3 regions of the Paenibacillus sp. IHBB 3054 genome follow, and region 1 is predicted to be linked to each of the others. Evidence: predicted binding sites of a transcription regulator. Region 1 holds the regulator's gene; each other region holds the start of a gene.
What was found. Region 1 encodes Rex, which represses fermentation and respiration genes when NADH is low (regulators of the CRP and FNR family bind a similar motif). Its sites were predicted from a motif close to TTGTGAAATATTTCACAA; they were not measured.
Positions count from the first base shown of each region.

Region 1 (9,944 bases):
ACAAGACGCAATTTCAAGAAACGTCCTCCTCTCAAGTTGACCAAACCTAAATATATGAATTGCAATAAATAGCGTGTCTAGCGCTCATCCGAGACTGACATGCTCTTAAGCATGTCTTAATACAAATAGAAGTATATCACAGGTGTATATACGATTTCGCACGAAAGTGTGAATATATTTAAAATTTTTGATACTAATTTCTGGGCATTCCCTTCTATTCTTGCTCCTTTATCGGCAAAAAGGGCCTGAATGATTAATCCATTCAGGCCCTTTTCTATTCTACTGATGTATTAATTTCTCCTGACATCGATATTGCTATTTGTATATACTTCTTTATGTACTCCTTTTCATCAATAAACACCCACAGCATCCATAAATCCGGCGGCAAATGAAAGGACAGCTGCCAAGCCAACTGCTAGAGAAACCACATACACCGTTAACGTTAAAGAATCCATGCCCTTCCCCCATCATCAACTAATTATTATCTACTGCTTGTTACATTTTTTACAATTTTTTCGCCTTGCAAGAGTTCAGCCAGTGTGTAATATCTTGCACCCATGGCGTTCTTCTCCGATTTGGGACGATGCTGCAGCAGAATAAGGTCAGTCCGGCTAAGATCATAGAATCGGTACATTTCGCCTGGATGATTAAATCCATAGCCCCCCTGAATTCTCTCCGTTATGTAAGTCTTGATTCTGGCAGCCAGCTCATGCTGAATCCCCTCAAGAACCGCATCCAGCGATGGAGTGAATGGATCAAGAACCACGATATCATCAATTTTGTACAGGCAATGCATTTCTCCGCCCCCGCCGGAACGAAAAGTGATAAACAATGGTGTTTTGTAAATATACCCTTTTGCACTGTTCGGACAAGCGTGAATACAATGTTTATAAGTCAGCTCATGCGTTTTACCAGCCGAAACGGATAATACCTCTACCTCATAATACTTCATGCCCTTCGCCACCCCATGAATAAAATCAATATATTGCTTGGCAATGATGGTATCTTCGCCCGATTTTTTCTCACTTCTAATCATCTCATTGATCAGTTCGACGATATCTGTCCATTGCAGACTTAAAAATTGATAACCAGTATCATGAATCAGCTTGTATTTAGTTAAGGTGACGCCATAGACTGGCACATCCGCATCATGGGGAAAATTGTTCGGATCCAAATAGGCGGCAAGCTGGCTGCACACTTCCTGAGCTTTTGCATACAGCCCTGCGCTCTTTGCTTCGATCACAATAACCAGTTTTTTGCGGTTTCCCTGGAACAAGGACAACGTAATATCGCGCCTTATTTTATTTGCTCCTGCCGCAAGCATTTCTGCATCCACCTGAACAAAATCATAATCCTCTTTGAAAGCCGGAGTGTCTCCGGGGTTCCGGCGGTTTAACTCTTTTAGCAGCAACCGGATCAACTTGGGATACCTTGAAAAAAGGTAGGCAAGCCCTTTCGTTTGTTTGGTCTCCGTATCCCCGTTTATCAAATCAAAAAAGGTAGAATGGTAGTCCGTTCTGCCCTCCTGGTAAAGCCTCATCATCGTTTTCAAACGTATCTCTCCACCTGTTCAAGGAACATGTAATTTAATCCTCAGAATCACTGTTTCATTCCAATGATAATATAAATTTCACAAAATGTCAGAGTTATCCTTTATAAAAAACCGCCTTAAACTCAACTTTCTTGATCCAGTTTCAGAATTTTCATAAGATTTACCGATCCGGCATAGAACGCAACTGCGGTGAATGTTTGGACTTCCGGCCGCTGTTGTCTACAGATTTCTTGATTTATACCGCTATTTGCGGTTGAAATCCGTAGACAAAGGCGGTCGCTATCGCTCCTACAGTTCCAAACTTCCCCTCCGCTGCTTTTGCCTCTAGGTAGTTCTTTAGTTCAACTTATTAGCATATTATGCAAAAAAAGCGGACAAGCGCTGTCCGCCTTGTCCGCTTTTTTTGTTATTGCACCCTGCCTCTACTTGCTCGGCAAAGTATATCCATCACCGATTGCTGTACCATCCGCAAAACGGAAGAACTTGTAATAATAACGTCCTTCCTGCTTGTAAAAAAGCTGCCAGGCGTATTCTCCATTATATACACCCGGAAGCAGCCGTTTAATATCGATGCCGGGCAGCTGGGAGGCTATAATGGAGCGGATTTGCTTCTCCGAGGTTCCTTTGGCCAGCTCTTCCGCATAAACTCCGTTATCGCCCCCGGCCGGCTTGCCGTCCACGGTGAACCGTACCCACACCATTAGATCCGTACCGGCTTTATTTTTCCCGGTCAGCACCCAGTACACCGAATTTTCGTCCCATACCGATTTCTGCGCCTTGGATATCTCAGTAAGTCCCGCCCGGGTCTTGGCAACTTCTTTGGCCGCGCTGCGTTCATTCCATTGGTCCTTCATGATATAGGCATAAAATTGGCTTAGACCGAACAGAATGAGCAGAAACAGAGCGATCCCCAGCAGAAGCCATTTTTTCCTTTTCCTCAAAATGCAGCTTCCTTTCCTTAATATATGAAACGTCATAAAGTCAACTGCGGCAGTCGAATTAACGCTTCAGCAGCCCTTCAAAAGTTTCTTGCGCCTTGCGGCGGATTTCTTCCTCGTCCAGTGTCAGGCACTGACCATGCTTCACAACCTGCTTGCCGTTCACCCAGACATGCTCGACATCCTTGGCGCTGGCCGAATACACGGCGTGGGAGAGCAAGTCGCTATGCGGCAGTAGATGAGGCTGGTCGATATCAATTGCAATAAAATCAGCCTTCATCCCTGCTGAAAGGCGGCCCACCTGGTTCAGGAAGATTGATTCCGCCCCGTATTGCGTGGCCATCAGCAGCGCTTCCGGTGCCGGAACTGCGGTAGGATCGCCGCTGACTCCCTTATGGATCAGTGCTGCAAGCCGCATTTCCTCGAACATATCGAGATTATTGTTGCTTGCCGCCCCGTCCGTACCCAGTGAAACTTTGACTCCGGCTCTCAGCAGCTCAGGCACCCGTGCAACACCGCTGGCCAGCTTCAGGTTGCTGCCCGGGTTATGGGACACACCCACCTTGTGGCGGGCGAGGATTTCGATCTCCTCATCGTTCAGGTGGACACCATGGGCGATTAAGGACGGGCGGGTGAACATCCCCAGCTTCTCCAGGTGCGCTACAGGACGCAGGCCGTAATCAGCGGCATTCTGCTCCACTTCACGCAGCGTTTCCGACATATGCGTATGCATCGGCAGGTCCAGGTCATGTGCAGCCTGCACAAACCGCATGAAAAAGTCCGGAGGACAAGTATACGGGGCATGCGGTGAAATCATGGTTGTAATTCTGCCGTCAGCCTTGCCGTGCCAGTTGCGGGCGAACGCAACAGCTTCCGCAAGCTTCTGGTTCTGCACCTCTTCAGGACACAGACCAATAACACCGCGCATCAGCACCGCACGGATGCCGGAGTGTTCGACCACTTCGGCCACCCGGTCCATATGATCATACATATCCAAAAAGGTGGTTGTGCCGCCTTTCAGCATCTCCAGAACGGATAAGGAAGTGCCCCAGTAGACATCATCTCCGGTAAACTTCTCCTCCATTGGCCACATTTTCTCCTGCAGCCAGGCTTGAAGGACCATATCATCCCCGTAGCCGCGCAGCAGCGACATCGCAGCATGACCATGGGTGTTGACCAGACCCGGCATGAACAGCAGCCGGCTGCCGTCGAGCGTCACTGTGCCTTCTTCAATAACGGGCTTCTCTTCCCCTATGTATGTGATCAAATCATTTTCTATAGTCATATAACCGCTCAAGACAGGCTTCTCGCTTCCGGGAACCAGAAAACGTCCGTTTGCAATTACCATCTTATTGCTGCTCATCTGTAATTCCTTCCTTTCCATCATGTAAATAATACGCCAGACTTTGCAGGTCAGTCGTAAAGTCGGCAGCATGAATCCGGATGGTTGCAGGTGTCTTCAGAATGACCGGTGCAAAATTCAGGATCGCCTCGATGCCCGATTCTACCAGAATATCAGCCACATTCTGTGCTTCGCTGTCCGGTACAGTAATGATCCCGATCCGGATTCCCTGATCGCGGATGGTCTGACCCAGCTCCTCCATCGGCTGTACCGTAAGAGAGTTGATATTTTGTCCAATCTTGGGAGCGTAAGAATCAAATACAGCAGTGATTTTCATGGTATCCTTCAGATAAGCATTGTAATTGGACAAGGCATGACCGAGGTTACCGGCACCTACCAGGGCCACATTGATTTGTTGATCCAGCTTCAGAATGTGACGGATCTTTTCGATGAGATAAGACACGTCATATCCAATGCCTTTTCTGCCGAAATCACCAAAATAGGCCAGATCCTTACGAATCTGCGCCGGATTAAGGTCCAGCTTCTGCCCGAGTTCCTGAGAAGAAACGGTTGAGATTTCACGCTTTTGGAGATCGTTCAGGAAACGCAGGTACACTGGGAGTCTGCGAACGACGGCCTCCGATATTTTATCCGATTTCATATTTTCTCCTCCTAATTTAGAATTGCACTGACGCGATATCGTATGACAACCACGTGCAGTGCCCGCTCCGCGAACGGGACACAGCCTATGGTACAAAGAGATGGGGAAAATTTATAAACAATGACAGATTAGGAAACGCCGCCCTCTTCAAGCCATTCCGCAATCCGCGGAACCATCTGATCGGTAAGCATGTGCTCCATCTTCGGACCAGGGAGTGAATACAGGAAGTACTTCCCGTAATAAGCTTCGATGACCCTGGTATCATATACAATAACAATTCCCCGGTCCTGCGCTGTGCGAACCAATCGTCCAAAACCCTGTTTGAAGCGGATCACTGCTTGTGGAACAGACATTTTCATAAAAGGATTCTTCTTCTGGGCCTGCAGAAGCTCCGCTTTTGCCTCGGCCAGCGGATGATTCGGCGGCTGAAACGGCAGCCTTACAATCGCAAGACAGGTCAGCGCCTCGCCAGGGATGTCGACTCCTTCCCAGAAACTGCTTGTTCCAAGCAATACCGATGCAGAGCTGTCCTGAAAACGCCGGATCAGCTTGCTGCGGCTGCCTCCTTCCACACCCTGGCCCAGAACCGTAATGTCCTGGGAAGCCAAGGCCTCTTTCAGCGGATCATAAACCTGGCGCAGCATTTTGTAGGAGGTGAACAGCACCAGCATCCGCCCCTTGGTCGCCGCCGCCGCTTCAGCCAGCGAATGCACCAGCTTGTCTACAAAACGCGCATCGCCTACGCTGCCCTTAACACTGGGGAAATCGCGCGGGATGACAAGCAGCGCCTGTTCACGGTACTTGAACGGTGAAGGCAGCAGCGCTGTCATGAGACGCCCTTGCTCTGAGGCTTCAGAAAGACCAAGGTTGTCAATCATGAACTGAAAGGACTTGTCGACCGATAACGTGGCCGAGGTCAACACTATGCTCTTCTTCTTGTCGAAGAACAGATCCTTGAGCTGGCTGCTTACATCGACAGGCACAGCGTAGAGCTGAAGCGACTTGCCCCGGTAGTTGCCGCTCCCTTCCATCCAGTACACGATATTATCGTCACTGAGACCCATAAAGAAGCGGATTTGTTCCCGGATGGATGCCAAATCCTTGAACAAGCCTCCGATATCGGTCACCAGGCTGTCCGAAGACGACTGACTCTCCGTATCGCGCATCTCACTGAGCATTTTGTCACCTCTGCGGATGATGTCGCTCAAGGCTAAGTGGAGCGTATTCTCCAGCGCCGCCAGCTCTTCCCAATCTTTGGGCTTGCTGCCGGGAAGCAGGCGTGTGACCAGCTGGCCGGCTTCACCTGCCGCTGCATCGCTTCGTTCGGGCAATAGACCGAACAGCTTGTCGCTCAGTGTATCCCAAGTTTCCTTTACGGTAAGCAGGTCGGGATAGATTTTATCGATTACGCCGCTCCACTCCGAAGCCTGCTCACTGCCCGAGGACTGCAGAGTCTGGCGCAGTGCCGGCAGCTGGCCGCTGCGGCTGTCTTTATACAGCCTTGTAAGCGTATGAGCTACAGTGAAATACTTCATTTGCATGCCCAGATGCTTGCCGGCTACATCCTCCAAATGATGGGCCTCGTCAATGACAAGATGCTCATAAGCCGGAAGCAGCTGGTGCCCGGCCTTGACGTCTGCGAACAGCTTGGAGTGATTGGTAATGACCACATCGGCAATCCCTGCTTCATGTTTGGCCCGGTGGTAGTAGCATTTGCGGAACCACGGACAGGAACGGCCCAGACATGAATCGGTATCACTGGCTACTGTCTCCCAGAAATCCCCGCCGCGACCGCTCAAATTCAGCTCCTCATCGTCACCCGATTCCGTCTGGGTAAGCCATACGATCATCTGCGCTGCCGTAAGCGCTTCTTCCCGGGGACTTACGAAGTCCTTTTTATTTATTTTATGTTCAAACTTGCGCAGACACAAATAGTGCCCTCTCCCCTTGAATATCGCAGCCTTAAACGGGAAAGGCACAACACTGGTCAGAAGCGGGATATCGCGTTCGCGCAGCTGATCCTGAAGATTGATGGTATGGGTGCTGACCATAACCTTCTGCCCGGTACGTACGCTCTGATAAATAGCCGGCAGCAGATAACCGAGCGATTTGCCGGTGCCGGTGCCTGCCTCGATCAGCAGGTGCTTGTCCTCCCGAAGGGCTGTATTCACTTCGCCAATCATGATCTCCTGGGCTTCCCGGCTTTCATATTGTGGAAGCGTATCCTTAAGCCGTTTGGTTACCTCGGCCATATAATCCTCAAAGGATACATTCTCCACAGGATTGCCAACACCTTCTTCTCTTGGAGGCGCCAGCTCAGTCCAGTCGCCTACAGCCATTGCGAGCTGACGGTAAAAATTCAGCTCTCCTTCCGGCTGGAAGGTTTCCATCTCGCGCTCCCGCAGCAGGCCGTCAAAATACCAGGCCAAGTCACTGTCTTCATCGGCAAACAGCTCGTTAAGCCGCTGAATGGTCAGCAGAGGCAAACTATACAGCTCTTCCAGACATTTAAGCAACACAATCGCTGTAGCTTCTGCGTCACTGTCCGCCTGGTGCGGACGGTCATGTGTGATGCCAAAATGGTTACTTACTGCACCTAGCTGATAGGTCGTTAGTGACGGAAAGCATATTTTAAGGAAATCAATCGTATCCAGAATCCGTCCCTGAAATGGCAAATAGCCGCAGCGGTCTAAAGCATTCTGCAAAAAATGGAAATCAAAAGCAACATTATGTCCAACAAGCACTACATCGTCAAGCAGCGGGACGAGCTCCATCATCATCTCATCCAGCTCTGGCGCATCCTTCACATCTTCATCGGTGATGCCGGTCAAGCCCGTAATAAAAGGAGGAATCGGTGTTCCGGGCTTGACGTAAGAACCATACACCCGGGAGATGGACCGGTCTTCTTCTATAATGGCAAGGCCAACCTGGATGATCTCACCCACAGATTGGGTTCCCGTAGTTTCAAAATCAAGCACGGCAAATTTCATTATAAGTTCTATTCCCTTTCACTTGAGACTCTTTATCAGCATAACAGAAGTTACGAAAAAAGGCGATGCACACCGCTTGGTTGAAGTGGATGCATCGCTTAAATGAGTGGGCTATGATTACAAAAGCGAAACAAGCTGATTTCCGAATTGCAGCTTTCCTCCCCGCCTGCGGCAGACCTCCAGATTGACATTCGGTTCCGGGAGTGCCGGGTCATGAAACAAAGAAAGGCTGAACAGCTCCCTTGCCTCATTGAAGCGTTCCTGGGAAGCTCTGATGCACCCCAGCGCATTGTAGATCATCGCCTTCAGCTTGTTCTCGCGAATCAGCGCAAGCATATGATCCAGATGCCCCCATGCGGTCTCCCCGTCGCCCTCCTGCAGATAGGCCATAGCCAAATACAGGCGGGCCGCCAGACTGTCGGGGTGCTGCGCAATAACTTCCTTAAATTGATCAATACACTTCCGGTACATCAACAGCTTATAGTAGCCCTGCCCTCTGACAAAAGAATCCATGGCGAGCTCTGGCGCTTCCTGCTGCGGTATCTCTTCGTCCGGTTGTGGCGGAAATTCCGCGTGTTCCCGGAAATGACTCAGCTTCTCGGCAAAGGCGAGCCACTCGTCCATAACCTCATCGCTAAGCCGGTGAAGCATGTTGTACTTGCATAAAAGATCATCCCGGCGGGCACCCTCCGAAGTAGGGTAATCCGTGGCGATCTCCTGAAGCATCTTATTCATCTCAGCAAATAATTGTTGAAACATGGGACATCCCCCCCTTACTGAAAATGAAATCAGCCTAAGCTTGCCTGCCTTCATTTTTCGCAAGTGGGGGGCTCTTCATCCCTGCCATTGATTACATGGCTTAGGTCCGGTGATTAAGCAATCGTAGCATGAATCTCATGATCGGCCAGTTTCACCGGCTTGTTCTCGCCATCCACAAAAACTACAGTTGGTTTATGCCCTGCCAGTTCTTCGGCCGAAAGCATCGCGTAGGAGATGATGATGACAGTATCCCCCGGCTGAACAAGACGGGCCGCTGCTCCGTTCAAACAAATTACGCCGCTGCCGCGCGGTCCCGGAATGACGTAGGTTTCCAGCCGGGAGCCGTTATTGTTGTCGACAATCTGTACCTTTTCGTTCTCAAGCAAATCCGCTGCTTCCATCAGGTTCTCGTCGATGGTAATACTGCCCACATAATTCAAATTGGCTTCGGTAACCGTTGCCCGGTGTATTTTGGATTTCATCATATGTCTAAACAAGGGTCGCAACCTCCTTGGGATTAAATACATTATTGTCAATCAGACGGGTTCTGCCAAACTTCACGGCAAGTGCAATAATGATTTCACCGTCAGCATCACTCAGCAATGAAGCATCATCCAGCGTTTCCAGGCCCGGGAAGGTCAATATTTCCGCATAATCAATGAGGGCAAGCGGAGAAGCTGAAATGACTGACACCAGCAGTTTCCGGGCATCTTCAACCGTACGGACCTTACCTTCTTCCATGGCTTGGCGAACTTCACGCAGCGAACGGGACAATACCAGAGCCTGGCTGCGTTCCTCTGCACTTAAATACACATTGCGTGAGCTAAGCGCGAGTCCGTCGCCTTCACGGATGATCGGGCAGGCCACGATTTCAACATTCATATTCAGGTCAGCTACCATCCGGCGCAGAACCGCCACTTGCTGGGCATCCTTGAGTCCGAAAAAGGCGTAATCGGGCTGTACCATATTGAACAGCTTGCTTACGACTGTGGTGACTCCATCAAAATGCCCCGGGCGGGATGCTCCGCACAGCTGTGTGGTCAGCGAAGAGACCGATACCTGGGTGCGGATCGGCTGCGGGTACATCTCTTCCACACCGGGAATAAATACGATGTCGGCTCCTTCACGCTCCGCAAGCTCCAAATCACGCTGCTCGTCACGCGGATAAGAGGAAAAGTCCTCATTTGGCCCAAATTGCAGCGGATTAACAAAAATGCTCATCACTACCGTACTGCTCATTTCCCCAGCCCGGCGCAGCAGGCTTGCATGTCCCTCATGCAGGTATCCCATGGTCGGCACAAAGCCGATGGGAGTATGCCCGCCCTGACGCATATATTCAAGCGCTTCACGCAGCTGTTCAATCGTTCTAACGACTCTCATCTTATTTCGCTCCTTTTCCGGCAGCGCCGTATAAAGATTCCAATACAGTTTCATCCGCATTAAATACATGATTCTCCGCCGGGAAGGAACGGTTCTTCACTTCCTGTACGTAGCTGCCGATTCCCTCACGGATCAGGCTGCCCACATCAGCGTAGGTCTTAACGAAGCGCTTCTCCCGGTAAGGTGAAGCATATTGCAGCAGATCGTGGAAGACCAAAACTTGTCCGTCACAGTACCGGCCTGCGCCGATCCCGATGGTTGGAATGCTGACCGCTTTGGAAATCGCCTCCGCTACTTCTTCCGTGACCAGCTCCAGCACTAT
Region 1 covers NZ_JBOFBG010000001.1:278,306-288,249, forward strand. The annotation lists gene ACQ76X_RS01460 (hypothetical protein) at 1-17, opposite strand, end outside; gene ACQ76X_RS01465 (hypothetical protein) at 482-1,552, opposite strand; gene ACQ76X_RS01470 (cell wall elongation regulator TseB-like domain-containing protein) at 1,975-2,493, opposite strand; gene ACQ76X_RS01475 (amidohydrolase) at 2,552-3,853, opposite strand; gene ACQ76X_RS01480 (redox-sensing transcriptional repressor Rex) at 3,840-4,532, opposite strand; gene dinG (ATP-dependent DNA helicase DinG) at 4,622-7,483, opposite strand; gene ACQ76X_RS01490 (hypothetical protein) at 7,601-8,242, opposite strand; gene panD (aspartate 1-decarboxylase) at 8,356-8,739, opposite strand; gene panC (pantoate--beta-alanine ligase) at 8,732-9,622, opposite strand; gene panB (3-methyl-2-oxobutanoate hydroxymethyltransferase) at 9,624-9,944, opposite strand, start outside.

Region 2 (9,944 bases), on a different contig from region 1:
GACATAACACAAAAGCAGGCTTGGACTTCCCGATAAGGAAGCCAAGCCTGCTTTTGTGTTAGCCTGCCAGATTACAATGCTATGAATTAGCCCTGTTTAGGCGGCTGAAATGAGCTTTTGAGGGATACCACAAGATTGAACACGAGATGTCCCGGCGCGGAGTATTTGCTGTCCACGTTAAAATAGCCATGGCGGAAGAATTGGAACTTGTCCTGCGGCACGCTGTCCTTCAGACCCGGTTCTACAAAGCCCTGCAAAATCTCAATGGATTGCGGGTTCAGCTGATCGAGGAAACTCGGCTCCGGTTTGTCGGCCACAGGCTCCATTCCTTCGATCTCAGCCTCCGCATCCGCTTCTTCAGCGGAAATCAGCGGCTCATAGAGGCGGAATTCAGCCGGTACTGCCTGGCTGGCATCCACCCAGTGCAGTGTTCCCTTGACCTTGCGGCCGGTAAATCCGCTGCCGCTCTTCGTCTCGGGATCATACGTGCAGTGCAGCTCCACAACCTCGCCGTTCTCATCCTTGATGAACTCGTTGCACTTAATGAAATAGGCGTTCTTCAAGCGCACTTCGTTGCCGGGAAAGAGACGGAAATATTTGTTCGGGGGAATCTCCATGAAGTCATCGCGCTCAATGTAGATTTCACGGGAAAACGGAATCTGCCGGTTGCCCATTTCCGGATTCTCCACGTTGTTCTCAATCTCGAAGTATTCGGTCTGACCTTCCGGATAGTTGGTAATGACCACTTTCAGCGGCCGCAGCACGGCCATCGTCCGGGGAACGGTCAGCTTCAGGTCTTCACGGATGAAATGCTCCAGCATTTGCAGGTCCACGAGACCCTGGCTTTTGGAAATGCCTGTTTCGTGCACAAAGCTGCGGATGGCTTCCGGAGTGTACCCGCGGCGGCGCAGCCCGGAAATTGTCGGCATACGGGGATCATCCCAGCCGTCCACATGGCCTTCGTCCACCAGCAGTTTCAGCTTGCGCTTGCTCGTTACCGTCTGGGCCAGGTTCAGCCGGCCGAATTCATACTGATGCGGCACAGCCGGCATCTCGCATTCTGCTACCACCCAATCATAGAACGGGCGCTGATCTTCAAATTCCAGTGAGCAGAGGGAGTGGGTTACACTCTCAATAGCATCTTCCAGCGGATGTGCAAAGGTATACATCGGATAGATGCACCATGCATCGCCGGTATTATGATGATGCGAGTGGGAAATACGGTAAATGACCGGATCGCGCAGGTTGATGTTCGGCGAGGACATGTCAATTTTGGCACGGAGCACCTTTTCGCCGTCCTTGAATTCCCCTGCCCGCATACGGCGGAACAGATCCAGGTTCTCTTCGATTCCGCGTTCACGGTGAGGGCTGTTCTGCCCCGGCTGGGTCAGCGTACCGCGCAGCTGGCGGATTTCGTCAGCGCTGAGGTCATCGACATAGGCTTTGCCTTTTTGGATAAGCAGTTCTGCCCGCTCGTACATTTCTCCGAAATAATCGGAGGCAAAACGCAGTTCATCCCATTCATAGCCTAGCCACTTTACATCCTCTTGAATGGAATTCACATATTCTGTATCCTCTTTAAGCGGATTGGTGTCATCAAATCTCAGATTCGTCTTTCCGCCGAATTCATCAGCCAGCGTAAAGTTAATCCAGATCGCCTTGGCATGTCCGATATGTAAGTAACCGTTCGGCTCCGGCGGAAAACGGGTGACGATCTCCTTAACCTTCCCCGAGCTCAGATCTTCAGTAATGACATTCTTAATAAAATTGGAGGGTGTTCCACGGTTCTCCACAGCTATCAACCTCTCGTTCTGTATTGTTCTACTTCCTTGTATGAACATGTTTCCTACTAATATACCCGTTAACCGTAGAATGTTCAATAAAATGGGTGACTCACTCAGCCTTGCCGGACGCTTTGACTTCTCTCCCGGCGATAGAGTAGCATGGAAATTATAAGGCATGATTAACGAATAACTTAACAATGGGGGACTCCTTCTTATGAAACCGATGAAACTGCCTAAAGAGCAGCGCGACATTATTACAGAGAACATCCGCACTTACTTCGAAGCCGAACGCGGGGAGACCATCGGCCATCTCGCAGCCGACAATTTGTTGGATTTCTTCCTCAAGGAGCTGGGACCGGCCCTATACAATGGAGCGCTGAGCGATTGCCGCGCCCTTGTAGGACAGCGGATGCAGTCGCTGGAAGAAGATATTTACGCTCTGGAATGGAAGAAGCGTTAATCAGAACATCCGGCCCTAGTGGCACAGAGGGAGGCAGCCGCTTGTTTAATTATGTCATTGATGAAGAGCTTGTCCTGAAACTGTTGATGCCGGAGCAGGCCCGCCAGATGTTCGCGCTGGTAGAGCGCTCGCGGAGCAGGCTCAGGCAGTGGCTGCCTTGGGTTGACGGAGTCACCGAGCAGGACCACATCGCCACATTTATCAAAAATGCCGTCAAGCAGGGCAGCGACAACGGCGGCTTCACCGCCGGACTGTGGGTCCGGGGAGAACTGGCCGGCATTATCGGCTATCATGAGATAGATTGGCAGAGCCGCTCCGTCGGAATCGGCTATTGGCTTGGCGAAGGATATGAAGGCAAAGGCTACATGACCAGCGCCTGCCGGGTTTTCGTAGATTATGCGCTGCTGGAAATGGAGCTGAACCGCATTGAAATCCGCTGCGCCACGGGCAACAAGCCCAGCCGGGCGATTCCCGAGCGGCTGGGTTTCGTATTCGAAGGGGTTCTGCGCCAGGCGGAGAAGCTGCCTACGGGCTATGTGAACCATGCGGTATACGGCCTGCTGCGCAGTGAATGGAAGCTGCTGAGCTAAACAGAGGGACATATACAAACCGGCAGGATGTAACGGAATTTTAGATCTTTTATAACAAACCAAGCCCCCCGTAACAGGCGTCCGGGGGGACTTGGCATACCATCAAATTCACCGTTATGGATATCAGCAGTCGTTAGCTCTCCGCAGCCTCAAGCCAGCTCCGGAACTTCATCCGGGTTCCCGACGCCAGGCTGTCCAGTTCCGATAGCTCAGCCAGACCGTTCTTGTCCTTTCGGCCATGTTCCATCAGGTAGAGCACCCGCTTTACAGGGTAGCCTCCCGCACCGGATTCCTTCTTGACGATTCGATCACCAGCTGTAATCTGACCTTCACGCAGTACACGGAAATAAAATCCGCTGTATCCGGTAGCCAGCACTTTGGCCGGCATATCAGCCGGGCCATGCTTCTGCGAGAGCTTAAAGCAAGGAAACCGCGGCTGGCTGACCTGCAGCAGAGTCGAACCGATCTCATACACATCACCGATGCAGACCTCGGTCTCCAGTAGCCCGCTGACTGTGATATTCTCGCCGAAGGCGGAGAACTCCAGTTTCTTGCCGAGCTGCTCCTCCCAAAAGGCATAATGCTCAATCGGATACACACAGACTGCTTTGTCCGGCCCCCCATGGTTCACCAGGTCCGCTTGCCCGTCACCGGCGAATCCCTCAAGATGAAGCTGTACCGGTCCAGCCGCCGGCATTTTATAAATCCCCGTTTCCAGCGGCTTACCTCGGTAATCTACCGTTACAGGTTTGCCTACATTAAGCGAAATGACTTCCATTTCCCTTCCCTCCAGTCAGCATGCAGCTCATAAATACCTCATCTACATAATGTCCGCCAAGATAAAACTCTTCCCTGAGCCGGCCCTCTTCCTCAAATCCGCATTTCCGGTAGAACGAGAGCGCAGGAGTGTTGCTGGACAGCACCCGCAAGCGGAGTTTGCGTATCCCGTTCTCTCCGGCATGCTGCTTGATCGCCTCGATCAGCTGTCCGCCGATGCCAAGCCGCTGGAACTTCGGATGGACAGCGATGTTCACCTCGCACACATGGCGGTTGCTCTCCATCCCGCTGGGACAGCCGAAACCGACATACCCGCATAGTTCTCCTTCCTGCAAAGCTACAAGCTGGGAACCGGGAGGGGTATGGAGCAGATAATCCTCACGGGAACACCACATTAATGGACCCGGTGTGGTCTCCTCCGTCCAAATCATGTTATCGAGAATAATCAGCTCACGGGTATCCTTGAACTCCGAGGGACGAATCGTGAGCGAGCCTCTAATAATTTGTTGCATAGCTCTTTGCACTCCTTGACTTACCTTTAAGTGATTCTTCTACAGACCATTATACCCCATTTTGTTCCAGTGCACGGCCAGAACGGTTGATGAAGGCATGGACCGCGAAGAATCCCACCGCCAGCAACGCCATCCCGCAAGCCAGCCAGCCTGTCGGCGCAAGGCCTCCCCGGTCATACAGGCTGCCCATCATATAGGGGCCGAGAACTCTGCCGACCGCGCCGATCCCACCGCTAAGCCCGAGATAGAAGGGCGCACTGCGGTCCGCATGATCGGAAATAAATGAAGGCATCGCCGGAGAAATAAGCATCTCCCCCAGCGTGGTCAGCAACATCGCCAGCACCAGGCCGGGATAGCTTGGCATCAACAAGATCACTGCATATCCACTCAGGTAAAAAACAGCGCTTGCCGTCATCTGCGCCGTCGAGGTCTCCGCGAACCAGCGTTTGATCAAGCTTACCAGCGGCTGCGCGGCAAAGATCAGAATCCCGTTGAGCGTCCAAAGAAGGCTGTAGGTGCTCTTAGCCCAGCCTTCCGAAATAATAAACGGAGAAACTCCCGTATTCCAGATCGAGTTGCCGATCAATAAAAACATCGAACCTAAGGCCATATACAGATAGATTCGGGTGTGGCCTATAAGCTTCCAGTTCGACAGCTCTCCGGGGCCGTTTCTCCTATGCGGCTCGGCATGGGACGGCTCTGTGCCAACCTTCCGTAAATACACAAAGAAAAATGCGGCAAACACGGCTGAGGTCAGCCCATTAAGCACAAAGCTCAGCAGATAGGAAATATCTGCCAGAAAACCGGCCAGCATCGTGCCCAGCGCTACCCCAATATTATTGGCGACATAAATTACATTAAAAAGCTCTCCGCGCTGTTCTGCGAAGCGGAAACCTATAAAGGCCTGAATGGCCGGCAATGACAACGAATTGAACAGGCCCACCAGCCCCATCACCAGCATGAACATGTTCCAGTTCACGCTTGCCGCCGGCAAGGTGAACAAGGCCAGGGCATTCATGGCCAACGCACCGACGATCAGGCGTTTGACACCAACTTTATGATAGAGTGATCCACCCAGCAGTTGTCCGAATATGCCTCCGAGGGATTGAATAACAATAACGAGTGCGGCATCTGTCATACTGCGGCCCAGTTCATCAAATACATACATCGTGACAAGCGGCCACATCAGCGCGCTGCCTGTTGCGTTAATAAGACTGGCAATCAGAAATACTTTGACTTCCTTTGGATAAGCTTGTAAAAACCTCATGACTTGTCTTTCAACCCCTGTAATATATGTGTCATTAATTCCATCCAGTATCATCCCAAAACAGGGCGAAGAGCAAGCATTCACATTGACGCATTATCGCGTCACTCAAACATAATATCCCTTCATTATTCTTGACCAAAGCCTATCCAGGCCCCGCAGTGAAAAGCCTGTTCATTGAGATCTTTATATTTTATAACTGCTGCCACCCTGCGTAAAGAAAATTGCTGAACAGAGACTGATTCGTTCTTGGTTTGCCCGGGTAATAGAGCATATGAAACACTCCCTATTAATTCGCCGTGAGCCCGATTTCGTTCCCCCGAGTCGGATATGCAAGGCGAATTTTGTGTTGTGCGGCCCCTATTTCACCTCACAAAAAAACACCCCGAGAACATTCCCTCTTGAGCTGTTAGCTTGAAGAGAGAAGGTTACAAGGAGTGTCTATTGCCGTTTAACACGGCATTTAATTAGTAAGGATTAAGCGTGTTTCTTCACTCCGACAGAGGATACACCCTCTACGGATTGAACAGCCGACGGCCCTTTGCGAAGGTAAGCCATATAATAGGCTGCGGCTACGAAGATGGCTCCGCCCGTAAGGTTGCCCAGCCATACCGGGGCAAAGTTCCCGAAATATTGTGCCCAGGTAAAGTGCCCCTCAAATATAGCAGCAGGGATAAGAAACATGTTGGCTACAACGTGCTGGAATCCGATGGCCACAAATGCCATGGTCGGGAACCAGATACCGAGGATTTTGCCGCTGAAATTATCCGCCCCGTAAGAAAGCCACACGGCCAGAGCCACCAGCCAGTTACAGCCGATCCCGGAGACAAAGGCCTGCAGGAAGGTTGCGTCAATCTTATGTTCAGCCATATCGACCAGTTTATCGAGATACACTCCGTCTGCGGTGAGGCCGACAACGTGGCCGAAGAAATAAGCAACGAACAACGCGCCTGCCAGGTTGCTGAGCGTGATCAGCACAAGGTTCTTGATGACTTCCCAGAAGGAAATCTTCTTCGCCATAAATGCTAGCGGCACGGCCATCATATTGCCTGTCAGCAGTTCCCCGCCGGCCAGCAGCACCAGGATCAGTCCTACCGGGAACACCGATGCCCCGATAAAGTTTGCGATGGAGCCCCATTCCGCCGGAGCACCGGCAATGACACGAATATCCAGTAAAAATCCGAGCGCAATAAACGCTCCCCCCAGAAAACCGAGAATAAGTACGGTGGCAAGCGGGTTGTGAGCCTTCTTGATTCCGTTCTCTACCGTTACCTCGGCAATCTGCTGCGGTTTGTTATAAGCCATGATTCCTATCCCCTTTTAATACTTAAAATTTGTTCCTTTATGCCATTGTAGCGTGATCGCAATCACATTTACGTGATAAAAGTCACGTCTAGGAAAACTAAGTGAAAGTTTTCACTGACATGTCAAATTTACCTTATCTACACAATTCAGATTAACTTAATCACAAAAACATTTCTCACCATACATCCCATATCACGCTAAATATTCGGGCCGATTGTACCGATAGTGGAGTAAAAGAGGTGGTGATCGTGTTCCCGTAAACACAGGAAAAAGTACATACATATTGATAGACAACCTGAGGCGTGTCAGCCTGGCACTGCTATGTCTGATCCTAATCGGAACTGCTGCTGTCACTCCAGCTGCAAGGGCCAATAGCGCTCCATTTGTGGATACTGAGCGCAGCTATGCCCATCAAGAAATTGCACAGCTGTTCTCCAGAGGGATCGTTCAAGGCTATGGCAACGCAACGTTCAGACCCTATCAACCGATTACTATTGCAGAGATGGGTACCATGATGTCAAGGGCATTATCCATTCCCATTCCTAGTTTGGACTATCCGCTAACAACGGAAGCGGCACCGAATTGGGCCATCCCCTCCCTACGCTCGCTTTTGTCTGCAGGCATTATACAAGACCAGACAATAGCATGGAGAGGTGAATTAACACGAGAGAGCTTGGCAGTATGGTATATCCGGGCCTTTGGAGTGTATGACCAGGTCCAAAAACAAGGGGATACGGCTGCGTTTAAGGATAGTCATAATATCTCCGAAAAAGCCCGGACAAGCGTCTGGGCAGCCCAGCAGCTCGGTCTGTTCCAAGGAGATGAATATCAGCGGTTTAACCCAAAGCAATCCGTTGACCGTCAAAGCGCAGCTATGGTAACTGCTCGTGCATGCCTTCTGCTTGAGGATGCCAAGCGTATACAAGATCTGCTTGAGCCTGGAAGTGACTTGCCTGATTATCCTGAAGTCCCCAAAGGCGCACCTTCAGAAGATAGCGAGCTCGCTTATCCAAACGCTTCTTCTACAGATCTCGTAACACCGGATCCAACAACGGGGCCATCCGCTTCACCGGGCCCAACACCGTTTCCACCTGCTTCACCGGATCCAACACCGGTACCATCGGCTTCACCGGTTCCAACACTGGTGCCATCGGCTTCACCGGTTCCAACACCGGGTCCATCGGCTTCACCGAATCCAACACCGGTGCCATCAGCTTCACCGGCTCCAACACCGGTGCCATCAGCTTCACAGGTTCCAACACCGGTGCCATCGGCTTCACCGAATCCAACACCGGTGCCATCCGCTTCACCGAATCCAACACCGGTGCCATCCGCTTCACCGGATCCAACACCAGTTCCATCCGCTTCACCGGATCCAACACCAGTTCCACCAAAGGTTCCATCGGTTTTACCGGTTCCACCAAAGGTTCCATCGGTTTCACCGAATCCAACACCGGTGCCATCGGCTTCACCGGTTCCAACACCGGTGCCATCGGCTTCACCGGTTCCAACAACGGTGCCATCGGCTTCACCGAATCCAACACCGGTGCCATCCGCTTCACCGAATCCAACACCGGTGCCATCCGCTTCACCGGATCCAACACCAGTTCCATCCGCTTCACCGGATCCAACACCAGTTCCACCAAAGGTTCCATCGGTTTTACCGGTTCCACCAAAGGTTCCATCGGTTTCACCGAATCCAACACCGGTGCCATCGGCTTCACCGGTTCCAACAACGGTGCCATCGGCTTCACCGGCTCCAACAACGGTGCCATCGGCTTCACCGGCTCCAACAACGGTGCCATCGGCTTCACCGGCTCCAACAACGGTGCCATCGGCTTCACCGAATCCAACACCGGTGCCATCGGCTTCACCGAATCCAACACCGGTGCCATCCGCTTCACCGATTCCAACACTGGTGCCATCGGCTTCACCGGCTCCAACACCGGTGCCATCCGCTTCGCCGGATCCAACACCGGTGCCATCCGCTTCACCGGATCCAACGCCGGTTCCGCCAGTATATGAGGCAGTGGATTCTGTACAGGTAACCACCGATACAATTGACGCTTCGTTTAGTGTATCTATGGAAGATTGGAAGCTGGCTTATGTGACCTTGGATGTATACGGAAGCGAAATCATGCCGGAGCATTTGCCGCCAGACCTCAAAGTGCTGGTTACTGATGATTACTCTGTACTGGCAGAGGATGGGACGGTAGCAAACTTTTATAACATCCCGAAGCCTGGAACTATGATCCATGGTCGAATCCTGCTCAGTTCCGAGGTCGCCGACTTTAGCATCATCAGCAACTTCGAGCTTGAGGTACTATCGCCTCAATACAATTCAACAGCTTATTTCACTGTATCCTTGTTGCTGGAAGATACAGGAGCAAATGCTACAACAGTTGCCGAAATGCAAACCATGCGGAATACACTGGCAACTATTGATCCCGATTTGCGGGTAACCTGGGCCATGGACAGCCGATTTGTGTTCGATGATGCACAGCGCCCTCAATTGCAACAGGTGCTTAACTACGTGGATCTATACGGAGATGAGGTAGGGATCGCATCCGGCTATCCGAATGATAATTTCAACCTGGCCCAATGGATTGTAGAGATGAACTCGTGGCTGTACATGTACAGATATAATGCGCTCAATTCCCTGCACCAGGGGGGCACCAACGGAGATATCTCCGTATGGGAGAGTATTCCTGACAAGTATCGTCCCAAGTCACTGTCCACCTATGCCATCAATCCCCAACAGGCTGCCTGGTTAAAAGACAACTTCCGGATCGATGCGTTTATGGGCTGGGCTGCAACACAGTATAATGTAGGCCAATTGTCTGCTGAAGGATCACCGCTGATGCCATACTGGGCACATATCGCTAATCCGATGCTGCCCGCACAGGATGCTGCTACTAACAGTAACAATGTATTTATGAATGCCCTAAGCATTGATCCCATCGGCTCCCGCTATATTACAGGGGCATCCAGATGGACACTGCATCCGGCGGATCCGTTTGTAAGCGATACGAAGGCAGAACCTCAGCTACATCTGGCCTCTCAGTATCTCAACAATCCTTTTCAGAACAGAAATACGGTCAATTACCTCTCACTGGTGATTGGTACCAATTGGGTGATGAGGTCACCCAACCTATTCGCAACCTGGCAGGACTTCATCAGCAGGTTCCCGAAAGATGCCAGAGTTGAAATATTGGGTGTTCATGGATTGGCAGAGATCTACAAAACAAAAAC
Region 2 covers NZ_JBOFBG010000005.1:50,769-60,712, reverse strand. The annotation lists gene ACQ76X_RS08310 (glutamine--tRNA ligase/YqeY domain fusion protein) at 87-1,793, opposite strand; gene ACQ76X_RS08305 (DUF2164 domain-containing protein) at 1,999-2,244, shown strand; gene ACQ76X_RS08300 (GNAT family N-acetyltransferase) at 2,286-2,834, shown strand; gene ACQ76X_RS08295 (MOSC domain-containing protein) at 2,968-3,612, opposite strand; gene ACQ76X_RS08290 (GNAT family N-acetyltransferase) at 3,593-4,123, opposite strand; gene ACQ76X_RS08285 (MFS transporter) at 4,173-5,390, opposite strand; gene ACQ76X_RS08280 (formate/nitrite transporter family protein) at 5,865-6,692, opposite strand; partial or broken gene ACQ76X_RS08275 (S-layer homology domain-containing protein) at 7,078-7,554, shown strand; gene ACQ76X_RS08270 (hypothetical protein) at 7,698-8,744, opposite strand; gene ACQ76X_RS08265 (hypothetical protein) at 8,722-9,944, shown strand, end outside.
Region 2: the regulator Rex is predicted to act here: its motif matches at 6,792-6,809, upstream of ACQ76X_RS08280 (formate/nitrite transporter family protein).

Region 3 (9,944 bases), on a different contig from region 1:
CAACGAGTATATGTCGTTGCTGCCGGATTACCGGACACAGCGCGATAATATCATTCAGCTTGCCAATCAGAATCTTAATACTGAAGGCTATCAAATCTTCTCGGGTGTGTCCTTTAGCGAGTCCAGGAAGCTGATGGTCGGTCTGCTGGATGACACAGCCCGGTTGCTTTTAGAGGATGCTGCTGAGCATAATGTGCTTACTTTAGCCGACGCTAAGACTTCCTCAACGGTGAGCACGATTCTGATTACTGCCGCCTGGATTCTTTGCATTCTGATCAGTATTATAATCACCCGGCTGATTACGAAGCCGCTCAAAGAATTGCAGGGATTGATGAAGCGGGCAGAAGAGGGCGATTTGACCGTAGCTGCATCCTATACAGCCAAGGATGAAATCGGCCAGATCAACCTTTCCTTCAATTCGATGCTGGACAGTCTGAAAGTGATGATGCGAGGGGTCTCGGAAAGTGCGGAGATGCTGTCGGCCTCGTCGGAGGAAATGAGTGCCAGTGCAGAACAGACCGCACGCGCTTCGCAGATGATCGCCGAAACCTCGAATGAAATAGCCGTGGGATTTGATGTCCAGGTCGAGAACATCAGCCGCACGACAGCATCCGTGCAGAACATGACGGAGGATATTGCCGCCGTCGAGCGCAGCGGCAATGAGATGGCTGAACTGATGGCCGGGGCTGCTGTCTCGACAGACCGCGGCGCAGAAGCTGTTGAGCGAATCCTTGCACAGATGAAGGAAATTGACTCTAGTGTTGCATCGAGTCAGAGAATAGTCAGCAATCTGGGCAATCTGTCCGGGGAGATCAGTACGATTATCACAACCATTAATGCAGTCGCCACCCAGACGAATCTGCTTTCGCTGAATGCGTCAATCGAAGCGGCCAGAGCCGGGGAGCATGGCCGGGGTTTCGCTGTTGTTGCCGGAGAGATCCGCAAGCTGGCGGAGGCGACAGGAAGCAGCTCGCTGCAGATTACCGGAATCATAACTGACATTCAGCAGCAAACCGCCAGTGCGGTAGATTCAATGGCACTGGGAACACAACTGGTATCAGAGGGTCTTGCGCAGAGTGAAGTGGTCTCGCAGGCGTTTGAGGAAATACAGCATTCAATTAATGATGCCGTCCGGCAGACGGAGGGCATCAGAGAGGCTGTCGGGCATGTCTCACAGGAATCGCAGGCCGTATCACAGGCCATGGAACACGCCAATGAGATTTCCCGCAAAGGCGCGGGGGAAGTGCAGGATACAAGCGCTGCCAGTGAGGAACAATTGTCTGCGATGGGGGAAATGTCGCTTTCTGCCCAGTATCTTGCCACACTTGCCGAGGACCTGCAGAAGGAACTGGCCAAGTTCAAACTCTAAATACAGAGCTGCAGCAGCAGATATAGGCTACATAAGGAGAGACCACCGGAACTTTCACGTTCAGGTGGCCTCTCCTTTTTATATATGGCCGATGTTCATTTCATCTCCGGAATCACTCACCAGCGCTAACTGAAAGACATCTGAGATTGCGATTAATGTTTTGAACATCCAGCAAAACAAAAAAAAGGCCCGCCCCGGATCGGATGACCGGAGTGGACCTGAATGTGTTGTCCAGCTTATCTTGTTCTTAAGCGTACCAGCCCCATACGAAGATGAACAGGGTTCCGAAGATGGTAACCAATCCGACGAACAAAGCGTAAGCGATATTGATATAAAGCTCTTTCTTGGTATCTGCGGATTCCCCGATGTGCATGAATACGAAGAGCTGCAGAGAAGCCTGGATAAGGGCTGTAATCAGCAGAACCGCCATATTTGCCCCATCGGACAGATCACCATAGATGACAACCAGCGCAGCGGCAGAAAGGACCAGAGAGGCCAGATAACCCATCACATGGCGAATTGGGAACAGTTGCTTCATCATGTCACATCAGTCCTTTCAGGTAGACGAAGCTGAAGATAAAGATCCAGACAACGTCCAGGAAATGCCAGAACAGCGAGAAGATAAAGGCTTTATTGGCGGTAGCCGGATTAATGCCCTGACGCCAGATCTGGATCATAATCGCTGCGCCCCACAGGAAGCCGAAGCTGACGTGGGCACCGTGCGTGCCGAGCAATACGAAGAGACTGGATAGGAATCCACTGGTTTGCAGTGTAGCCCCTTCATGAACATAGGTGAAGAATTCATCAATTTCTATGCCGATAAAGCCGAGGCCCATCAGCAGTGTGATTGCCATAAAGACCATCATGGCCTTCTTGTAGCCGTGACGCATAGCATGGATCGCAAGCCCGATCGTGAACGAACTCGACAGGAGCAGGAAGGTTTCAATCAGCACCGGGCCGATTTCAAACAGCTCGCTTCCGCTTGGTCCGCTGGCGAAACGGTCGACCATTACTAAATAAACAGTGAATAAAGTGGCGAAGAGCGGAATCTCAGCTCCGAGAAATACCCAGAAACCGAAAATTTTGTTGCTGTTCTCCTCTGTTGAATATTCCAGCGGCTTGGACGCATCTATTTTCATACAGTCTCACCCCGCAGTTTCTTTTCAGTAGCAATAACTTCTTCAGCTGAAACGTAGAAGCCGTGATCCCGGTCAAAGGACATGGCAGCCAGCATGATGATGATGCCTATTCCGGCCACGATGGCAGGAATCCACATGCTGAATACTAGGAAGAAGCCCAGGAAGAAGAAGATGACGCCCAGGATAAATGGCTTCCCGGTATTGTTTGGTAAATGGATTTTAGTGATTTTATCTTCAAAGAGCGGAATATTATCCTGCTTCGCGGACCAGAAGGCATCACGCGTCTGAACTTTTGGCACAATTGCAAAGTTATAAGCAGGAATCGGACTTGGTGTAGCCCATTCCAGTGTACGGCCATCCCATGGATCGCTTGTTGTGTCTCTTGGCATGTAGCGTGTGCTCCAGTAGATGTTGTAGACCAGAATAACAAATCCGATCGCCAGGCCGACAGCACCGGCGAAGGACAGCATATTCAGCGGACCAAAGCCGGTCTCTTCTGAGTAGGTGTACATCCGACGGGTCATACCCATTAGTCCCAGGAAGAACAGTGGGAAGAAGGTGACATTGAAGGATATAATAATCCACCAGAAGGCATGTTTGCCCAGACGTTCATTCAGGCGGAAGCCGAATACTTTAGGGAACCAGTAATGGAACCCGGCGATAACGGCGAACACGGCGCCCGGAATCAGCACGTAGTGGAAATGCGCAACCAGGAACATCGTATTATGATACTGGTAATCGGCACTGGCCATTGCCAGCATAACGCCGGTAACCCCGCCGATGGTGAAGATCGGGATAAAAGCTAATGTGTACAGCATCGGGGTCGTAAAGGTTATTCGCCCTTTTCGGAGGGTGAACAGCCAGTTGAATATTTTAACCCCGGTAGGCACAGCTATCGCCATAGTCGTTATGGAGAAGAAGCTGTTGACCATAACCCCTTGGCCCATGGTATAGAAATGGTGAGCCCATACCAGGAAGGACAGCAGGGAGATGAGCAGCATACTGACGACCATGGATGTGTAGCCGTACAGATTCTTTTTGGAGAAGGTGGCGATAATTTCGCTGTAAATACCGAATGCCGGCAAAATAACGATATATACCTCCGGATGTCCCCACACCCAGAACAGGTTGGCCCAGAGCATATCCATTCCGCCGTTGGCCATCGTGAAGAATTGAGAGCCAAACAGCCGGTCGAACATCATCAGGGCAAGTGCCACAGTCAGCACAGGGAAGGCAAATACGATAATAATGTTCGTAATCAGTACGGACCAGGTGAACATTGGCATCTTCATCAGCGTCATGCCTGGTGCACGCATTTTAAGAATCGTCACGATGAAGTTAACGCCTGTGATCAGTGTCCCGATACCGGAAATCTGCAGCGCCAGGGAGTAATAGTTATTACCGACCGTAGGGCTGAATTCCAGACTCGCTAGCGGAAAGTAAGCCGACCATCCGGCATCCGGCGAGCCGCCGATTACGAACGAAATGTTAAGCAGCATAGCTCCCATGAAGAAGAGCCAGAAGCTGACCGCGTTCAGCCGCGGGAAGGCCACATCTCGCGCGCCGATCTGCAGTGGGATAATCACGTTCATTAAACCGATGATAAACGGCATGGCCATGAACAGAATCATGATCAGACCATGGGTGGTAAAGACCTCGTTATAATGCTGGGCATCGAGGAATTTCATTTCCGGCGCTGCCGTTTGCAGACGCATCATCATGGCGTCAACACCGCCGCGGAACAGCATAAGCAGTGCGGCCAGGATATACATAACCCCGATCTTCTTATGGTCTACAGTTGTAAGCCATTCGCGCCAGAGGTATCCCCATTTCTTGAAATAGGTAAGCCCAACGAGAATCCCGATGGTCGCAAGAGCGATACTGATCATTGCTCCGTATATCAGGGGTTCGCCGTGAACCTTAAATTTGTCTAAATCCATTAGGGTAGCTCCTTTCAGGTTGTTACATTAAACTGTGAACGGGTTAGTGGCCCTCGTGTGTGTGTTCTTCTACAGGTGAGCTTGGAAGCGGCTCATTCACCTCAGGGTTGGGCTCGCTGTCAAATTCGGTCTGGCTGGACGGTTCAGGAGAAGGGTGGATGTCCTTGTTATCCTGATGATCCATATTTCCGTTATCTATATCCATTTCCGTACCATCGCCGCTCATATGCTCGCTATGGTCTCCCGGCGGCGGGCTGAACTCCAAATGGGTGGAGGAATAGGTTTTGCGTCCAAGATGTTCGGCAGCCAGCAGGCCTTTGAATTCATCCTCCGTAAGCTTAGGCGCGGTATCCTTAACCTCTTTGACCCATTCGGCATATTCTTTGTCGCTCATCACAAGCGCCTCGAATTCCATGTGGGCGAAGCCTTTACCGCTAAAGTTCGAGTTCTTGCCGATAAATGAACCTGCGGTGTCGGCGGAGAGATTAAGTTTTGTAAGCATGTCGCTCATCGCATACTTCTGTCCGGCAAGCTGTGGAATCCAGAAGCTGGTGATGGTGCCGAAAGAGTACAGTCTGAACTCTACCGCACGGTGAATCGGGAAATTGACGTAGTTTACGGTTTCAATTCCCTCCTCAGGATAGCTGAAATGCCATTTCCAGTTGGAAGAAGAGGCGTAAATAACCAAAGGCTTCTGGTCCTTGTATTCCTCCGCGACATTCTCAACCGAATGGGTTGATTTTACAGTCACTACTGACAAAAAGGTTACGATGATAATCGGGATAATAATCCAGATGGCTTCGAGAACCTTGTTGCCCTCCTCATGTTCTGGAATGTAACCTTCGTTGCTTTTCTTCGCCCGGTATTTCACCAGTACGAATATATATAAGATGTAGACAACTGCCAGGACCCCGATCATCACCAGAATGGACAGGATGATGGTGTCAGATAAAGTGCGTGCGGCCGGACCCTTCGGATTCAGAACGGTGAGCGAACTGCATCCCGGCAGAAGAAGGATTAGGCTGAGGAACAAAGCGTATAACGGACCCTTTTTTTTCATATAGAACTCCTTCCTTCAATACTTCTTTTCATTGCCGTTCATTAGCCAATAAACATTAACCTGTATCTATAGTAAGAACTACTTACCCATAATGCAAAATACATATTTTTACAATAAAGACACATAAGACCTTAATAATGGCGAACAAGTTAAATATGTGTGATCGAATTGTTACAAATGTCGTAAGGTATGACAAAGATCACTGTAGTGGTGCGGTTTAAGCTAATTTTAAGGTTGTTCAAATTTTGTTCACTTTTTCACAAATGTTACTAATTTCGTCACAATTAATTTGTGCAATAAAGCCTGATTTTAACCGCTTTTTGCGGCCGCGACAGCTTTCGACGATTATTGCGATTTTTTGATAAATATTAAGAATATGTCTTTTGTCACTGTGAAAATGTAACAAGATATTCTTTGGGCGGTTACAATCTCTCAAATTCAAATCTATCTATGTGTGATAAAGTATAGATAAATATACATAGATAGGAGATTACTGCTTGTGCGAATGAAAAAAACAATGCTGTTATTCATGTCTTTATTCTTATGTTTTGGTATTCTACAGAACACGGCAATCGCAGCCGGAATGAATGCCTCTTTACGTCTTGGTGTGAACGACACACTGACGGAAATAGAAGCTGTTTCTGTAAAAGGTAACTATTATGTTCCAGTACGCGCTTTGGCGCAGAAGCTGAAGTGGAACATTTCCATGCTTCAGGACGGGGTTCAGATCGCCGGAGGCGGCAAATCCCTTTTACTGCTTAAAGATGACGGAGGCGCCAAACTCCAGAATGATACCATTGTTCCAATAAGTACCTTTGTGCAGAATGGATCGCTGATGGTTCCGCTGCGGATAAGTACTTATCTTGGGTATATGATAACCTTTGAGCCGGATAAATATTTACTAAGAGTGCGGGATACATCGGCGGCTTTGGATGATGCGGCGTTCGTAAGCCAATTCAAGAGCGAATTAAAGCCAATTGTCAGCGCTGAACCGGCTCCGGAGAAAACCCCGGGCAAGCAAGGGAGGATAGTGTATCTTACCTTTGACGACGGACCGTCGGCAACGACTTCGCAACTGCTGGATATTCTGGGCAAATATGAGGTGAAGGCGACCTTTTTTATGCTTGGACCCAATATGAACCGGTATCCATCGGCAGTGAAACGAATTGAAGAGGAAAGCCACGGACTCGCACTCCACGGCATGACTCACCGCAAAGAGAAGTTTTATGCTTCTCCGGGTGCAGCACTTGCTGAAATGTCAGCTGATAATGCAGTGCTGAAGAAGATCACCGGCTCCAGCACAACGCTGATCCGTCCGCCATACGGAAGTAAACCTTATTTCACCAAATCCTTCAGGGACAGAGTGCTGAGCCAGGGGTTCCATCTGTGGGATTGGAATGTGGACTCAAACGACTGGAAATACAAGGAGAACAGCGCCAGGATCTATAATACGGTTATGGAACAGGTCCATAAACTGCAAAAGTCCAACAGCAATCCTGTTATCCTGATGCATGACCAGAAAGCTACACTGAAAGTGCTGCCGGACGTACTCAAAACACTGAAGAAGGAAGGCTATACCTTTGAGATTATTACGAAGGATATGGAGCCGCTGAATTTCTGGAAGGATAAGCGCTGACAGACGCGCTTCGGCAAGGGCAAGGCATAGCATAATATTTCAATAGAGGCGGCTTGAACAGATCATCGGTGATCTGCTCAAGCCGCCTCTTTGCGCTGTCTGTTTGAGGTGTGGTTATACGTACAAATACTCGACAAGCATCTTGACAAGCTCGGACTTTATTCTGTCCGTTCCAATACGATGAGAAGAAAAGACGATGACATCCACAATGGCACTGATGGATTCAAATACAAGGAAGGCAGCGGCTTCCAAATCAGTGATCTTAAGCTCATCCTTACCCATTTGCAGATACTGGAGCGTTAGGACACGTCCGACCTCATACTGTGCGTCCATCAGCTCTTTGATACCCTCGTCGCTGAGATACATAATAGACAGTTCCTTGTGGAATCCGGTATAGACCTCGTGCGAGAGGATGAGGCTGTCTACCAGATGGCTCAGCAGTTCATACTTGTCAGGGCTCTGAATGTTAATCTCGGACATGTAGGCTTCTATCCTTGCCAGCAGCGCTTCACTGTAATTCTTAAGCACGTCGATAAATACGGCCCGTTTATCTATGAAATAGGAATAGAAGCTGCCGGTGGATACACCCGCTGCAGCAGCAATCTGCTTCGTATTGGTCTGATGGTAGCCCTTCTCCGAGAAAAGCCTCATGGCGGCTTGAACGATGGCTTCCTTGGTCTTGATGCTGCGGTCCTGCCGCGGTGTTCTTGTCTTGTCTTCCATTTCACTCATGGTTAAAGCCCCCCTTATAACCGATTGTAGAGGAGCAGTATTTGACTGTCAATAAAAGTTGAACCAAAGTTCAAATTTGTAATTGACAAACATGAAATATAGTTCATATAATTCAAACATGAACTAAAGTTCACATATAAGGAGAGATGAAATTGAGCATCAGAATGCGTAGGGCTTTTTCATTTACGGCAATTGTTCTGGGTTTCTTCATGGCGTTGCTGGATACGACGATTATTAATATTGCCTTGCCTGAAATGACGAGACAATTTGGCGGCAGCGTATCGCAAATTTCTTGGGTGATGAATGGTTATAATCTGGCGTTTGCCGTATTCATTCTCACAGCTTCAAGACTGGCCGACCAATTCGGACGGAAGAAAATATTTATCACCGGTGTGGTGCTGTTTACTGTGACCTCGCTGCTCGCGGGCTTTGCAACATCACTTGGGATGCTCATTGGATTAAGAGTCCTTCAGGGACTTGCGGGGGCCATCATTGTTCCGGTTACTATTCCGCTGACAACCACAACCTTTCCAAAGGAGATGCATGGCTTGATCATCGGCATATGGGGGGCCGTTTCAGGCGTTGCGGCTGCGAGCGGGCCGGCACTTGGCGGGATTATTACGCAAAATCTGAACTGGCAATGGATCTTTTTTGTCAATGTGCCGCTGGGGGTGCTGAGCGTGGTGCTTACCTGTCTGTTTATACAGGAATCCAGAGATGAGACCGCAGGCCGATCCATTGATTATGGCGGAACATTGGGGATAACCGGGGCGATGTTTTTTATTACCTATGCGCTGATTAAAGTCCAAGACTATGGCTGGAGCTCCCGGGTGACGCTGCTGCTGCTGACTGCAGGGGTTCTGTTTCTCGTCTTCTTTTTCCTCACACAGTCGAAAGGGAAGGAGCCGATGCTTCCGTTATCGCTGCTGAGAATTCCCCCGTTCAACGGTGCAACGTTGACTATGCTTTTTGTTGGTGCGGGGCTGATGAATATCTCTCTGCTGACCTCTTTCTTCCTGACCCGGATGATGGGGATGACCGAACTGCGGGCCGGACTTGTACTTTCCATGCTCGCGGTGGGCTCGATCGTCAGCTCAGCCCTTTCCGGGCCATTGTCCAATAAATACGGCAGTCAGCTGTTTGGGGCGGTTGGAATGATTATGATGGCCGGAGCGATGTATTCATTAAGCGGACTGCATGCCGACTCAACGCTTCCGGAAGTATTGATCCGTCTGGTTGTGGCCGGTGTCGGCACCGGGTTCACCATGGCACCGGTGATGTCTTCAGCCGTACGCAACGTGCCTGAGGAGAAGGTGGGAATCTCATCGGGGATTACGAATATGGCAAAGTCACTGGGGGGGTGATCGGGGTAGCTATTATCGTTACTGTGCTGCAGCAAAATACCAGCGACGGGCTGCAAGCGGCTTCCGTCCGTACGGTGAAGGCTGTGGAGAAAGATGCTGTGCTCCAGCCCTTTCTCAAAACAGTGATTGCTGATGCGGCGGGTTCATTGGCCAATGTGGAAAGCTCACCGGCTGAAACCTCCGGGAAGGTATTGAAGGAGGCAGAGCATGCTGCTGCCCGGCTTGCCCCTTCGGATCAGGAGGCATTTGCCGCTGACCGGAGCCGGCAAACCCAGGAGATGGAGCTCGTCCTGACGCGTGCAGGAGAAGACATGAAGCATGAAGCTGAACAGGCATACAGCAGAACTTACGTGTTAGCCAGCCTCATTATGCTTCCGGGTATTGTATTCGCGCTGTTCAGCGACAAACGCCGGAAACGGAAGGGGGCCGGGGTTCGCGGGGAACTTACTTTGCCGCAGCAATAGTGATCTCCGTGCATATCGTGCATATATAGAAGAAAGACCCTTGGGACTTTATAAAATTAGGTCAGCCGGTAATTTTTGGTTGGCCTAATTTAATTTGTTTTGAGGTTGACATGTAGGTCAAACTGTACTAATAATAGTAGTACAGTTAATACACCTAGACACAGTTAGTGATACAACATCAGAAAGGAGAACTGTCATGTTCGAATTGGATGTCCGCAGCCGCAAGCCGATTTACGAGCA
Region 3 covers NZ_JBOFBG010000058.1:10,818-20,761, forward strand. The annotation lists gene ACQ76X_RS33760 (methyl-accepting chemotaxis protein) at 1-1,369, shown strand, start outside; gene qoxD (cytochrome aa3 quinol oxidase subunit IV) at 1,617-1,910, opposite strand; gene qoxC (cytochrome aa3 quinol oxidase subunit III) at 1,912-2,508, opposite strand; gene qoxB (cytochrome aa3 quinol oxidase subunit I) at 2,505-4,448, opposite strand; gene qoxA (cytochrome aa3 quinol oxidase subunit II) at 4,492-5,508, opposite strand; gene ACQ76X_RS33785 (polysaccharide deacetylase family protein) at 6,014-7,144, shown strand; gene ACQ76X_RS33790 (TetR/AcrR family transcriptional regulator) at 7,259-7,876, opposite strand; gene ACQ76X_RS33795 (MFS transporter) at 8,029-9,240, shown strand; gene ACQ76X_RS33800 (hypothetical protein) at 9,237-9,704, shown strand; gene ACQ76X_RS33805 (GntR family transcriptional regulator) at 9,901-9,944, shown strand, end outside.
Region 3: the regulator Rex is predicted to act here: its motif matches at 5,754-5,771, upstream of qoxA (cytochrome aa3 quinol oxidase subunit II).